2 regions of the Amycolatopsis balhimycina FH 1894 genome follow, and region 2 is predicted to be linked to the other one. Evidence: predicted binding sites of a transcription regulator. Region 2 holds the regulator's gene; the other holds the start of a gene.
What was found. Region 2 encodes HspR, which represses chaperone genes until heat shock. Its sites were predicted from a motif close to ANNTTGAGTNNNNNNNACTCAANNT; they were not measured.
Positions count from the first base shown of each region.

Region 1: a site for HspR is predicted at 2,174-2,198, ahead of lon (endopeptidase La). Genes of this name have one in related genera too.

Region 1 covers NZ_KB913037.1:5,864,477-5,871,899, reverse strand. Annotated here, with positions in the region: gene A3CE_RS0126655 (GNAT family N-acetyltransferase) at 1-934, shown strand, start outside; gene A3CE_RS0126650 (SAM-dependent methyltransferase) at 1,007-1,861, shown strand; partial or broken gene A3CE_RS58740 (SAM-dependent methyltransferase) at 1,858-1,989, shown strand; gene lon (endopeptidase La) at 2,213-4,615, shown strand; gene A3CE_RS0126635 (class I SAM-dependent methyltransferase) at 4,683-5,507, opposite strand; tRNA gene A3CE_RS0126630 (tRNA-Tyr) at 6,076-6,158, opposite strand; gene A3CE_RS0126625 (YajQ family cyclic di-GMP-binding protein) at 6,288-6,779, shown strand; gene A3CE_RS0126620 (hypothetical protein) at 6,814-7,423, opposite strand, start outside.
Region 2 covers NZ_KB913037.1:5,010,646-5,018,068, forward strand. Annotated here, with positions in the region: gene A3CE_RS0122380 (dienelactone hydrolase family protein) at 1-529, shown strand, start outside; gene A3CE_RS0122385 (lytic polysaccharide monooxygenase) at 676-1,425, shown strand; gene A3CE_RS0122390 (DUF305 domain-containing protein) at 1,422-1,955, shown strand; gene A3CE_RS0122395 (heat shock protein transcriptional repressor HspR) at 2,072-2,497, opposite strand; gene dnaJ (molecular chaperone DnaJ) at 2,503-3,678, opposite strand; gene grpE (nucleotide exchange factor GrpE) at 3,715-4,422, opposite strand; gene dnaK (molecular chaperone DnaK) at 4,419-6,296, opposite strand; gene A3CE_RS51490 (alpha/beta hydrolase) at 6,539-7,423, opposite strand, start outside.

The DNA of each region.
Region 1 (7,423 bases), 850 kb from region 2:
CAGCGACGTGATTGCCACCGAACACGCGGCGCGGCTCGCGGCGGTGGATTCCCTGCTCCCCGGTTCTTCTCCGTTCGAAGCGGCCGAAAGCGCCGTGGTGCTGGAGGTGGCGACCGGCGACTCGGCCGCCTCCGGCCTCGCCTCGCGCATCCAGGTCGACCAGGACGCCCCGAACGCGCCGTGGCGGGCGCTGACCGAGCACCGGCTCGACCTCCAGCTGGCCGGCCCGCACCCGGCGGCCGCCCTCGACGCACTCCTCACTCGATGGGATGAACATCTGCGCGCGGTCGCCGAGCGCGGCGACACGGAGACCGCGGCGATCGTCCCGCGCGCCAGCCGGGACGCCGCCGGCGCGCGCGAAATGCTGCACCACGGCTTCGCGCCGCTGCGGGTGATCGCGGTCCGCCCGGCCGAGCGGCTGATCCCGGGAAGCCCGCGCGGGACGCCGGGGGTCAAGATCCGCCGTGCCGAGCCCGGCGACCTCGAAACCGTGGTGGCGCTCGGCATGGAGCTGCACTCGTACGACGCCCAGTACGGCACGGTGAACTGGCGCGCCGGCGTCGAGGACATCATGGCCAAGGACCTCGCCGAGCAGCTGAACCGGCCCGAGCCGCCGCTGTGGATCGCGGAGCTGTACGGCCGTCCGCTCGGCATGGTGAACGTCCAGCACCCCGGCGAGACCGGCTGGATCAGCGACCGCGTCGCCGCGACCCGCGTCGGCTACCTGTCGTCACTGGCCGTCGCCGAGGCCGCGCGGTCGTCCGGCGTCGGCACGGCGCTGGCCACGCACGCGCACCACGTCCTCGACGAGGAGGGCGCCGACGTCGTCCTGCTGCACCACGCAGCGGCGAACCCGCTGTCGACGCCGTTCTGGTACGCGCAGGGCTACCGCCCGCTGTGGACGTACTGGCAGCGTCGACCAGCCGTTCGGTGAACCTCTGGAGGATTACCCTCGGTGCCCGGTCCTTATAGGCTTAGGCCCGGGAGCCGCGAGGGGAGCCTGAAAGTGACCGAGCAGCGGGACGCCGCGCCGAGAGCGCCCGAAGGCGTCGACACCGAGAAGCCGTCCGCGGCCCGGATCTACGACTGGTACCTGGGCGGTACGCAGAACTGGGCCGTGGACCGCGAGTTCGGCAGGCGCATGGAGCAGCAGTGGCCGCTCGTGCGCCCGGGCTCGAAGCAGAACCGCGAGTTCATGAACCGCGCGGTGCGGGCGGCGCTGCGGGCCGGGATCCGGCAGTTCGTCGACCTCGGCTCCGGGGTCCCGACGGCCGGGAACGTGCACGAGGTCGTCGAGGCCGAGCTGCCCGAGGACCACGACGCGAAGGTCGTCTACGTCGACTACGAGCCGGTCGCCGTCGCCCACGCGACACTCATCCTCGAAGAAGGCGTGGCGACCGACTGGGCCGGCATCGTCCAGGCCGACATGCGCGACGCGAAGGCCGTATTGCGCGCCGAAGAGACCAAGCGGCTCATCGACTTCTCGAAGCCGGTCTGCCTGATCATGGCGGCGGTACTGCACTTCGTCGGGCCGGACGACGACCCCGAAGGCCTGCTGGAGGCGTACCGGAACGCGCTCGCGCCGGGCAGCTGGCTGGCGATCTCGCAGATGAGCGAGGGCGACGGCGACGGCCCGTACCTGGAGGGGCTGCGCTGGTTCGTCGAGCAGTACCGGAAGACGAGCAACCCGGTGTGGCTGCGCGACCGCGAGGAGATCGAGCCGCTGTTCGGCGACTGGACCGTGCTGGAGCCGGGCATCGTGCACCTGCCGGACTGGCGGCCCGACCGGAAGATCAACGCCCTGGAGGCGGAGGCCCGCCCGTTCGCGTGGTGCGCCGTCGCGGAGAAACCGGGTGCATGAGCGATACCGCGCCGATCGCGCCCGCCGGGGTCGACACGGAGAAGCCGTCCGCGGCGCGCGTCTACGACTGGTACCTGGGCGGAACGCACCACTGGGCGGTCGACCGCGAGTTCGGACGACGTCACGCGGGAGCTGATCGACTGGTCGGGCCGGTGTGCCTGCTGATGATCACGGTCATGTACTTCATCGGGCCGTCCGACGAGCCGGACGAGTTCGCTTGGTGCGCCGTCGCGCGTCGACCAGGGCCCTGACCTGCACTTTTCTTGATCGCTGTGGGCGAACGCGCTTGGGGAAACAAACATGCCCATCGGAGAGTTGAGCTAGGCAGACTCAACTACACGAGGAGTGCACATGTCCGACACCCGCCTCCTGCCCGTGCTCCCGCTCGATGACGACGTCGTGCTGCCGGGCATGGTCGTCCCGCTCGACCTGACCGACACCGAGACGCGGGCAGCGGTGGAGTCCGCCCAGGCCAAGACGCCGAGCCAGGCGTCCTTCCCCGGCATCCGCTCTTCCGCGGCCACCAAAGCCGAAGTCCTGATCGTCCCGCGCGTCCACGGCGAGTACGCCGAATTCGGCACCGTCGCGACGGTCGAGCGCATCGGCCGCGTGCCCGGCGGCAAGGCCGCCGTCCTGCTGCGCGGCACCGGCCGCGCGCTCGTCGGCCGGATCGCCGACGGCCCCGGCGCCGCCCGCTGGGTGCACGCCGAGGACGCCCCCGAAACCACGAACGACCGGACCGCGCAGCTCGCGGCCGAGTACAAGGCCGTCGTCATGTCGATCCTCCAGCAGCGCGGCGGCTGGCAGCTGATCGACGCCGTCCAGCAGGTCGAAGAGCCGTCCGCGGTCGCCGACCTGTCCGGCAACGCGCCGTACCTCGACACCGGCCAGAAGCTCGAGCTGCTGTCCACATTGGACGTCAGCGCCCGCCTCGAGAAGGCGCTCGAGTGGAGCAAGGAGTACCTCGCCGAGCTCGAGGTGACCGACACGATCCGCAAGGACGTCGCCGAGGGCATGGAGAAGCAGCAGAAGGAATTCCTGCTGCGCCGCCAGCTCGAAGCCATCCGCAAGGAGCTCGGCGAGCTCGACGGCACCGCGCAGGACGACGACTACCGCGCCCGCGTCGAAGCCGCCGACCTGCCCGAGCACGTGAAGAAGGCCGCACTGTCCGAAGTGGACAAGCTGGACCGCACGTCCGAGCAGTCCCCCGAAGGCGGCTGGATCCGCACCTGGCTGGACACCGTCCTGGAGCTGCCCTGGAACGAGCGCACCGAGGACGTCTACGACATCGCCGCGGCGCGGGCCGTCCTGGACGCCGACCACGCCGGCCTCGACGACGTCAAGGAACGCATCATCGAGTACCTGGCCGTGCGCAAGCGTCGCGCGGAATCGGGTCTCGGCCCGGTCGGCGGACGGCGTTCCGGCGCGGTGCTCGCCCTCGCGGGCCCTCCCGGGGTCGGCAAGACGTCGCTGGGTGAGTCCGTCGCGAAGGCCATGGGCCGCCAGTTCGTCCGGGTCGCCCTCGGCGGCATCCGCGACGAAGCGGAGATCCGCGGCCACCGCCGCACCTACGTCGGCGCGCTGCCCGGCCGGATCGTCCGCGCCATCAAGGAAGCCGGCTCGATGAACCCGGTCGTGCTGCTCGACGAGATCGACAAGGTCGGCGCCGACTACCGCGGCGACCCGACCGCGGCGCTGCTCGAAGTGCTGGACCCGGAGCAGAACCACACGTTCCGCGACCACTACCTCGAGGTCGAGCTGGACCTGTCCGACGTCGTGTTCCTGGCGACGGCCAACGCGCTCGAGACCATCCCCGGCCCGCTGCTGGACCGCATGGAGCTCGTCACGCTGGACGGCTACACCGAGCACGAGAAGGTCACCATCGCCCGCGACCACCTGCTCCCCCGCGAGCTGGAGCGCGCCGGACTGGCCACTTCGGACGTCGTCCTGACGGACGCCGCGTTCAGCCGGATCGCCGCCGAGTACACCCGTGAGGCGGGTGTGCGCGACGCGAACCGGACGATCGCGAAGGTGCTGCGGAAGATCGCGACGAAGGTGGCTTTGGACGAGGTCGCGCTGCCGCTGACGGTGGACGCCGCTGATCTGGACACGTACCTCGGCCGGCCCCGGCACATCCCGGAGTCGTCGCTGCCGGCGTCGACCCAGCGCACGGCGACCCCGGGCGTGGCGACCGGCCTGGCGGTGACGGGGGCCGGCGGTGACGTCCTCTACATCGAGGCGTCGCTGGCGGACCAGGAGTCCGGCGCGTCCGGGCTGCAGCTGACCGGTCAGCTCGGCGACGTGATGAAGGAGTCGGTGCAGATCGCGCTGTCCTACCTGCGTTCGCACGGCGCGGAGCTGGAGCTGCCGGTCGGTGACCTGAAGAACCGCGGCATCCACGTGCACGTCCCGGCGGGCGCGGTCCCGAAGGACGGGCCGTCGGCGGGCGTCACGATGACGACGGCGCTGGCGTCGCTGCTCTCCGGCCGCGTGGTCCGCGCGGACGTCGCGATGACCGGCGAGGTGTCGCTGACCGGCCGGGTGCTGCCGATCGGTGGCGTCAAGCAGAAGCTGCTGGCCGCGCACCGCGCGGGGATGAAGACGGTGATCATCCCGCAGCGCAACGAGCCGGACCTCGACGACGTCCCGGCCGAGGTGCTCGCCCAGCTGGACGTCCACGCGGTGGCGAACGTCCGCGAGGTCCTGGACCTCGCCCTGACCCCGGCTTCGACGCCGGTTCCCCAGGCGGCGTAACCCCGAGCGCCGCCACCTGGAGAACGGCCGGTTTCCCGTCCCCGCGGAAACCGGCCGTTCTTCGCGTTCAGAGCCGCCGGGCGGCGATCAGGTACCCGGTGCCGAGCCAGCGCTTCGCGCCGCGGGCGATCGTCGTCTCCGGGTGCGCGCGCCACGAGCGGTCCCAGCGGCGGACCAGGCGGTCGAACGGCGGCACCGACGCGGTGACGTCGTAGGCGATGACCTCCTCCGGTTGCAGGCCCGCGCGCCACAGGAGTTCCCGCAGGCGCCGCGGGGTGAGCGCGACGATCCCGGTGCGGCGGGCGCCGTGCCGTCTCGACGGCGGGACACCGACGGCGCGTTCCAGTGCGCCGAGGGTCCGGCGGGCGGGCCAGAAGACGCCCCATTCGAAGAGCCGGTACGGGCTCTTGGGGTTCAGCATCGTCGTCACGACGAGCCCGCCGGGCCGCGCGACGCGGGCGACTTCGTGCAGGGCGAGCGCTGCGTCGGTGTACTCGAGGACGCCCATGGCGAGGACGACGTCGAACTGCCGGTCGGCGAACGGCATCTCCTGGATGTCCCCGACGGACAGCCGCACCTCGGTGCCGGCCCGCGCCGCGACGGCGTCGACCATCGCCGGGGACTGGTCGCACGCGGTGATGCGGAAGTCGCCACGCCGCGTGTCGAGCAGGTGGCGCACCATCATCCCCGGCCCGCAGCCGACGTCGAGCAGGTCGCCGCCGGGGCAGCCGTCGAGGACCTGGTCGATGGCGTGGCGCCGCGAATGGTGGTAGCGCGCGGTGGGTCCCCATCCGGCGTGGTCGTTCGCGTAGCCGGCGACGAGCGCGGGCTCGGCGTACTGCACCCGGACCAGTTCCTCACGGACGGGTCGCAACGTCGCGGTAGTGGACATGTGCTCCTCCAACGGCTCGGTGAATTCCCCGGAAGCCCTGCACCCCGAACTGGGGTCGAGTCGCTCAAGAAAGCTGTTACGCGCGATCAGGTACGTTTCAGAAATAAGGTCGAAAGGCCGAACGAGCCTTCGGCCGAATTGTCCATCGAAGCCATCCGAATCGTCGATCCACCGGACAACCAGCGGATCACCAGACGATATCCCCCAAATAACACATAGCCGACGAACAGCCCCGTTACCTGCAGTCACCAGCGAAAATCGACACCAACCGCGCCAAGAACAACCAACGAATCGAACCACACGAGCTCGAGGACAAGACGCCGGAAATACGTCACCATCACCACCCGGAGCCAATCGCCGAATTAACCGCACCCGACTGCGAAATCGCCTAGTCCATTTGAGCGACGGTTCCCACAGTGAAACAGGCACTTGCCCACCAGGGCGACCACGGCCGGGGGTCCAGAGGGCGGAGCCCCTTGGCGGGGGCTTGGGGATTCGACCCCCAAAGGACACAACGAAGAGAGCCCTGTCTGCGCTTTCCGCAGACAGGGCTCTCGACGAACGAGGGTGGCGGGTGAGGGATTCGAACCCCCGTAGGCATAAGCCAACTGGTTTACAGCCAGTCCCCTTTGGCCACTCGGGTAACCCGCCCAGGCCGGTCGTACCGGCCGGGGAGAAGCTTACCCAAGGGTCCTCGGTGGGGGTCAACCGGGATACCCATCCCCCGGTGGGGGCTAGGCTGGGTGGCCCCTGACTAGCGAGTACGAGGTGTGAGGACACGTGGCGGATCCCTCTTTCGACGTCGTGAGCAAGGTCGACCGCCAGGAGGTGGACAACGCGCTGAACCAGGCGAGCAAGGAGCTCGGGACGCGGTTCGACTTCCGCGGCACGGGTACGGCGATCAGCTGGGCCGGTGAGGAGGCGGTCACGATCGAATCCGAGACCGAGGAGCGCGCGCTGGCCGCGGTGGAGGTGTTCAAGGAGAAGCTGATCAAGCGCAGCATCTCGCTGAAGGCCTTCGAAGCCGACGAGCCGGCGCTGTCGGGCAAGATCTACAAGGTCTCGGGCAAGATCCTCCAGGGCATCGCCTCGGACAAGGCGAAGCAGATCGCCAAGTTCATCCGCGACGAGGGCCCGAAGGGCGTGCAGGCCCAGATCCAGGGCGACCAGCTGCGGGTCTCGGGCAAGAAGAAGGACCAGCTGCAGGAGGTCATCGCCCTGCTGAAGGGCAAGGACTTCGAGATCGCGCTGCAGTTCACCAACTACCGGTGACGCCGCCGCGGGCACCCGGGCTCCGGGTGCCCGCTCAGGACGGCGTCAGCGTCCAGCTCGCCTCGTAGCCGTCCACCCTCAGCAGGGCCGGACCGCGGACGTCGCATTCCACCTGGGTGTCGCCGATCTCGTTGACCAGGAGGTCGCGCTTCTCCGGGGAGATCACCCACAGCGCGACGTTGTTGGGCGTCTTCGCCGCGAACTGGACGCGTGTCACCCCGGCCGGGAGCTTCAGGACCGCGTCGCCCGTGCCTTTCGCCGGCTTGCCGCTCTCCGCTGTCGTCAAGCTCCGGTGGTCCGCGATCGTCGCCGTCCATGCGGCGGTCGCGCGGATCGTCACCGTCCTCGTCGGCCGGTCCGGGTACGTGTTCAGCCACGTCGTGCCCTTGTACGCGCCGATCGCGTTGACCAGGCCGTCCTCGCCGCCGTCCGTGTCGATCAGCACGTTGCCCGAGCACTTCGGGCAGTCGAACGTGAAGAAGCCCAGCTGATCGGCGGGCCAGCTCGTGGTGAACTCGCCGCTGCCCTTGCCCGTGTGCGTTTCGGCCGGCAGGTCGCGTGGGGCCGGCCTGGGCGGTGTGGTGAGGGGAACCGTCGCGGCCGGATGGCCGGACGGCCTTTCGAGGATCTCGCCGTAGCCGCCG
Region 2 (7,423 bases):
CGGGGGCATGCGCCGCTGCGTGCGCCGGGTGTTTTCGGACATGTTCGCCAACCAGGGCCGCACGTTCGGCGACATCGAGGCCTCGCGTTCGCTGCTCGCCGGGCGGCCGGACTGCTCGGGCCGGATCGGCATCGCCGGGTTCTGCATGGGCGGCGGCTTCGCGCTCGTCGCGGCATCGCGCGGGTTCTCCGCGTCCGCGCCGTATTACGGCCAGTTGCCGAAGAACCTGTCGGTCCTCGACGACGCGTGCCCGATCGTCGCCAGTTTCGGCAAGAAGGACTTCGGGCTGCGTGGCGCCGCGGCGAAACTCGAGACGGCGCTCGCCGCGCGTGGCATCCCGCACGACGTCAAGGAGTACCCGGACGCCAGCCACGGGTTCGCCAACAAGATCGACACGGCGGCCCCGGTGAACCTGCTGCTCAAGGTCGTCGGCTTCACCTACCACCACGAGTCGGCCGAAGACGCGTGGCACCGGGTGACGTCCTTCTTCGGCGAACACCTGCAGCAGCCGTCCCGACCTTCGCACTGAGCCAAGTGGGGCAGAGCTTTCATCGAACGGCGGCAGTTTGTTGACCGTTGTGCCCGAATCGCCTTATGGTCTAGACCACATCGATCCCTCCGATGTGCTCGTTCGTCCTCCCCCGGAACAACGGTGTTCCCCCTCGAGGAGCCGAAATGACCTGGAACAGAAAGCTCTTCGCGGCCGCTGCCGGTGTCTTGCTCGCGCCGGTGCTGGTCGTCGTCCTCCCCGCCACCACCGCGAGCGCCCACGGCTACATCTCGGATCCGCCCAGCAGGCAGGCCAACTGCGCGGCGGGGAAGGTCCCGGCCTGCGGCAGCATCGTCTACGAACCCCAGAGCGTCGAAGGTCCCAAGGGCCTGCGCAGCTGCGACGGCGGCAACGCGCGCTTCTCGGAGCTCTCCGACGAGTCGAAGCCGTGGCCCGCCAAGTCCGTCGGCACGACGGTGACGTTCAACTGGGTGTTCACCGCCCGCCACGCCACAAAGGACTACCAGTACTTCGTCGGCAACACCCTCGTCGCGTCGTTCGACGGCCACAACCAGCAGCCGCCGGCGACGGTGTCGCACACGGTGAACCTGGCCGGCTATCCGGGCCGGGTGAAGGTCCTCGCGATCTGGAACATCTCCGACACGACCAACGCGTTCTACAGCTGCGTCGACCTCCAGATCGGCGGTGGCGGAACTCCGCCACCCACAACGACCCCACCGCCGACCACGACGCGGCCGCCCCCGACGACCCCGACGACCACGCCCCCTTCGAGTGGCACGTGGGCGGCGGGCACGGCGTACAAGGTCGGCGACGTCGTCACCTACGGCGGCGTGAGCTACCGCTGCATCCAGGCACACACGGCGATCGCGGGCTGGGAGCCGCCGAACACCCCGGCACTCTGGCAGCGTCAGTGAGGCTGGTCTTGGTCGTCGCGTCGCTGCTGCTGACCGCCTGCGGCGCGACGGCCGCCCCACCCGCGTACAACGCGGCCGACGTGATGTTCCTGCAGATGCTGATCCCGCAGAACCGGCAGGGCATCGAGATCGTCCGGCTGGCCGCCGACCGGCCGTTGCCGGCCGCGCTGAAGGAACTGGCGGCGGCGATCGGGTCGACCCAGCAGACCGAGATCGACACCATGAAGGGCTGGCTCCGCGGCTGGGCCGCGCCCGAAACGATGGACATGGATCCGCAGGCCCACGCGGGTCACGGCGGCATGAAGATGACTTCGCCGGACCTGGTGTCCGCATTGAAGACCGCCCCGGACGCCGAGTTCGGCCGCAAGTTCCTGGACGTGCTCATCGGACAGCAGCAAGGGGCGGCCGAACTGGCCCGGACGGAGAACGGCACCGGCGGCGGAGTCAACGCCGAGGCCCGCGACCTGGCCCGGCGGGTCATCGAGTCGCGGACGGCGGAGGTCGGGCAGCTGCTGAACTTCAAGGTGTGACCCCCCGCGGCGCACCTTGAACGCGAGAAGGCCTCCCCGGTCACCTCGGGGAGGCCTTCGTCGCACAGTCTTCAGCGGCACAGTCTTCAGCGGCACAGTCTTCAGCGGCGCGGTCGTCAGCGGCGCTTGGGCCGCCACACCACCATCGCCGTCTGCTGGTTGAGGGGCACCAGGTCCCGGCGGTAGGACGCGTGCGCCGCCGCCGCGGCCTGGTCCGCCGCGACGTAGGCCGCGGCCAGTTCCTCGGTCAGCTCCGCGACGCGGGCCCGCAGCGCGTCGACCTGGTTCTCCAGCTCGATGATGCGCTTGATGCCGGCCAGGTTGACGCCGTCCTCCTGCGAGAGGCGCTGCACCTCGCGCAGCAGCGCGATGTCCCGCATCGAGTAGCGCCGGCCGCCACCGGAGGTGCGGCCCGGCGACACCAGGCCCTGCCGGTCGTAGGTGCGCAAGGTCTGCGCGTGCATCCCGGCGAGCTGAGCCGCCACCGAGATGACGAACACCGGGGTCTCCTCGTCCCCCTCAGGGGGCATCCCGCCGAACATCTGTCTCACCTACCTTGCAGCAGCTCGGTGATCTCCGGCCGGGGGTCGTGCCCGGCCATCGCCTCCGCGTACGCCTGCAGCGCCTCGCGCGCCTTGTCGTCCAGTTTGGCGGGGATCGCCGCCTGGAGGGTGACGAGCAGGTCACCTTGCGAACCGTCGCGCTTGGCGATGCCCTTGCCGCGCACGCGCAGCACCCGTCCGCTCGCCGTGCCCGGCGGCACCTTGAGCGAGACCTTGCCCTCGAGCGTCGGCACCGTGATCGTCGTACCGAGGGTCAGTTCGGTGAAGTCCACCGGCACGGTGATCGTCAGGTCGAGCCCCTTGCGGCCGAACAGCGCGTGGGGAGCCACGTGCACCCGGACGTACAGGTCGCCCGCCTGCGCCCCGCCCCGGCCCGGTTCACCCTGGCCGGCCAGCCGGATCCGCTGGTCGTCGTCGACGCCCGGCGGGATCCGGACGGTCAGCGTGCGGGTCCGCGTGCTGATGCCTTCGCCGCCGCACTCGGGGCACGGGTCGTCGATGATCGTCCCGCGGCCGCGGCAGTCACGGCACGGCTCCGAGAACGCGAACGCGCCCTGGCTGCGGCTGACCAGCCCCGAACCGGAACAGGTCGGGCAGGTCCGCGGCGACGTCCCCGGTCGCGCGCCGTTGCCGCTGCACGTCGCACAGGTCGCCGGGCTCGACAGCCGCAGCGGCAGGGTCGCGCCCTTGACCGCCTCGGTGAAGTCGATCCGGACGTCCGTCTCGACGTCGGCACCGCGCTGCGGCCGGTTCGCCGTCGCGCCCGCCGACGCCCGGCCGCGGCCGAAGATACCGCCCAGGATGTCGCCGAGCCCGCCGAAACCGCCCTGCTGACCGGCGCCGGCCTGGCCGAAGATGTCGCCGACGTCGAAGCTGCCGGTGCCCCCGCTTCCGCTTCCCGGGAAGTTGAACCCGCCCGCACCGCCGAAGAGCCGCCGCGCCTCGTCGTACTCCTTGCGCTTGCTCGCGTCGGAGAGCACGCCGTAGGCCTCGGAGACCGACTTGAACTTCTGCTCCGCCTGCGCGTTGCCGGCGTTCGCGTCCGGGTGGTTCTCCTTGGCCAGCTTCCGGTAGGCCTTCTTGATTTCGTCCGCGGTGGCGTCGGAGGAGACGCCCAGCTCACGGTAGAAGTCCTTACCGATCCATTCCCGTGCGCTCATCGGGCGTCTCCTCCTCTCACTTGAACCGGATAGTGCTTACTGCTGCTCTTCATCGACTCCGCCGCCGAGTGGCCGCTCGCCACCGACGGACGGGTCCACCGGGGCCGCACCGGGCTCGTGATCGGTCACGCCGACCAGCGCCGCCCGCAGTACGCGGTCCCCGAAGCGGTAGCCGCGGCGCATGACCACGGTGACCGTCGGGCCCGCCACGTCCGGCGAGGTGTTGTGCTGCACGGCCTCGTGCACGCTCGGGTCGAAGGGCTCGCCTTCGGCGCCGAACGACTCGAGACCCGCGCGCTGCAGGCCGCTGATCAGCTTGTCGCCGACCGCTTTGAACGCACCGGTGAGGTCACCGTGCTGCTCGGCCCGCTCGAGGTCGTCGAGCAGCGGCAGCAGGTCGTTCACCACGGTCGCCTTCGCGCCGATCACGACCGCCTCGCGGTCACGCTCGACCCGCTTGCGGTAGTTGGCGTACTCCGCCTGCAGGCGCTGGAGGTCGGCGGTGCGCTCGGCCAGCTCCTTCTCCACGTCGGAGACGACAGCCACCGAATCGTCCACAATGGACTCGCCGAGCGAGGGCCCCGCGTGTTCCACGGGCGCCTCGTCCGGTTCCGGCGCGGCGTGGGCCGGACCGGCCGGGCGGACCTGCCCGGTCTGGGGGTCCACCCGGCGTCGATCCCGCACGACCACCGGCTCCTCGGGGCCTCGGCCCTGGTTCTCGGATTCGTCGTAGCTGTGGGTCACTTCTTCTCGTCCTCTTCGACGATCTCGGCGTCCACCACGTCATCGGCCTTGGCCTGGCCGCCGGCCGCACCGGCGTCGCCGGCCGCACCAGCCGCGCCCGAGGCACCGGCCGCACCAGCCGCCGCGTCGGCGTTCGCGTTGGCGTACAGGGCGGTGCCCAGTTCCTGCGAAGCGGCGTTCAGCTTCTCGATCGACTCGCGGATCTTGGTCGAGTCGGTGCCCTTGAGCGCCTCGTTCGACTCGTCGATCGCGGACTTGACCTTGCCCTTGAGGTCCTCGGGCAGCTTGTCGTCGTTGTCCTTGAGGAACTTCTCGGTCTGGTAGACCAGCGTCTCCGCCTGGTTGCGGGTCTCGGCCTCTTCGCGCCGGGTCTTGTCCTCCTCGGCGTGCGCCTCGGCGTCCTTGACCATCCGCTCGATGTCGTCCTTCGGCAGCGCGGAGCCGCCGGTGATCGTCATCGACTGCTCCTTGTTCGTGCCCAGGTCCTTCGCGGTCACGTGCACGATGCCGTTGGCGTCGATGTCGAAGGTGACCTCGATCTGCGGCACGCCACGCGGGGCAGGCGGGAGACCGGTCAGCTCGAACATGCCGAGCTTCTTGTTGTGCGCGGCGATCTCGCGCTCACCCTGGAACACCTGGATCTGCACCGACGGCTGGTTGTCGTCCGCGGTGGAGAAGATCTCCGAGCGCTTGGTCGGGATCGTGGTGTTGCGCTCGATGAGCTTGGTGAACACGCCACCCTTGGTCTCGATGCCGAGCGACAGCGGGGTGACGTCCAGCAGCAGGACGTCCTTGACCTCGCCCTTCAGGACACCGGCCTGCAGCGCCGCGCCGACCGCGACGACCTCGTCCGGGTTCACGCCCTTGTTCGGCTCGCGGCCGCCGGTCAGCTCCTTGACCAGGTCCGACACGGCAGGCATGCGGGTGGAACCACCGACGAGCACGACGTGGTCGATGTCGCCGACGGCGATGCCCGCGTCCCGGATGACGTTGTTGAACGGATTGCGGGTGCGCTCGAGCAGGTCCGCGGTGATCTTCTGGAACTCGGCGCGCGAGAGCGTCTCGTCGAGGAACAGCGGGTTCTTGTCCGCGTCCACGGTGATGTACGGCAGGTTGATGCTGGCCGAGTTCGAGCTGGACAGCTCGATCTTGGCCTTCTCCGCCGCCTCGCGGATGCGCTGCAGCGCCATCTTGTCCTTGGTCAGGTCGATGCCGTTCGTGGCCTTGAACTTGTCGACCAGCCACTTGACGATGCGCTCGTCCCAGTCGTCGCCACCGAGGTGGTTGTCACCGGAGGTCGCGCGGACCTCGACGACGCCCTCGCCGATCTCCAGCAGCGAGACGTCGAACGTGCCGCCACCGAGGTCGAAGACCAGGATGGTCTGCTCCTTCTCGCCCTTGTCCAGGCCGTACGCCAGCGCGGCGGCGGTCGGCTCGTTGACGATGCGGAGCACGTTCAGGCCGGCGATCTGCCCGGCCTCCTTGGTGGCCTGCCGCTGGGCGTCCTCGAAGTACGCCGGGACGGTGATCACCGCGTCGGTGATCGTCTCGCCAAGGTACGCCTCGGCGTCGCGCTTCAGCTTCATCAGCACGCGCGCGCTGATCTCCTGCGACGTGTAGTTCTTGCCGTCGATCTCGGTCTTCCAGTCGGTGCCGATGTGCCGCTTCACGGACCGGATCGTCCGGTCGACGTTCGTCACGGCCTGGTTCTTCGCCGGCTGACCGGTCAGCACTTCGCCGTTCTTGGCGAAGGCGACGATCGAAGGGGTGGTCCGGGAGCCTTCCGAGTTGGCGATGACCGTCGGCTCGCCGCCCTCAAGGACGGCGACGACCGAGTTGGTCGTGCCGAGGTCGATGCCGACCGCTCGCGCCATGGTGCTTTCCTCCTGTGTAAGCAGTTCGCCTGCTATTGGTTCGTGACCTGCACGTTCGCCCCCACCTTGAGCGGGGCTCTGGCAAGTTCTATCGGGCCTTCGCGCACTCGTCAAGCCAGACTTGAGTCGGCTGCGCTCAACCTTCGTACCCACCCTAACGAGCCGGTTCGGGTTCTTGTTCCCGGGTCCGGCGGCCGTCTCCCCCGCAACCGGGCGTGACGCCGCTCACGATCTCGGCGGGTTCACCGGCAGACCAGGTCACGGCCCGGCGTGACGCCGTTCACCAGGTACTTCACCTCGGCCGCGCGGGCGCAGGCGGAGTTGAACAGCCCGGTGTGGCCGTCGTCGGTGCGAGTGAGCAAGGACGCGTTGTCGATGCTCGCGGCCAGCCCACGAGCCCAGGACAGCGGTGTCGCCGGGTCATGCGCGCCTCCGACGACCAGGATCGGCGAGGCACCCCGCACAGGGTGGGGCTGTGGCGGGTTCTTCGCCGGGACCGGCCAGCCGGCGCACCCGCTGGTGAGGTCCCAGAACTCGGAGTACCGCCAGCTGTGCGGCGCCACCGCGCGGACCAGCCCGGCCAGCGCGCCCATGTCCACCGGCCCGGTGAACGGCGACGGAAAGTCGTGGCAGCCGATCGCCCGGTAGGCCCCGTAGATCGGGGACAGGAACTGGTTCCGCTCGGTCAGCCCCTTGGCGTCCGGGAACTCCCCGCCGGCCGCGGCCAGTGCCTTCCCCAGCGCCGGCCACTCCTCCCGGAGGTAGAGGTGGTTGTAGACGCCGGCCGAGACCTCGTCGGCCGTCGCCTTGCGGCCGAGGTCGCTCGACCAGATCGCCCCTCGCGCCGCTCGGGCCACGACGTCGTCGTAGAAGCGGAGGACGTCTTGGCCGTGCAGGACGCACTCCGCCGAGCCACGGCACCAGTCCGCGAACCGGACCAGCGCGTCCTCGGTCGCGGCGGCCTCCTCGAGGATCGCCTGACGCAGCGGCCGCGCGTGGTCGACGGCTCCGTCGAGCACCATCGTGCGCACCCGGCCGGGGTGCTTCGACGCGTAGATCGCGCCCAGTTCGGTGCCGTAGGAGAGGCCCAGCCAGGAGATCTTCGGCTCGCCGAGCGCGGCGCGGAT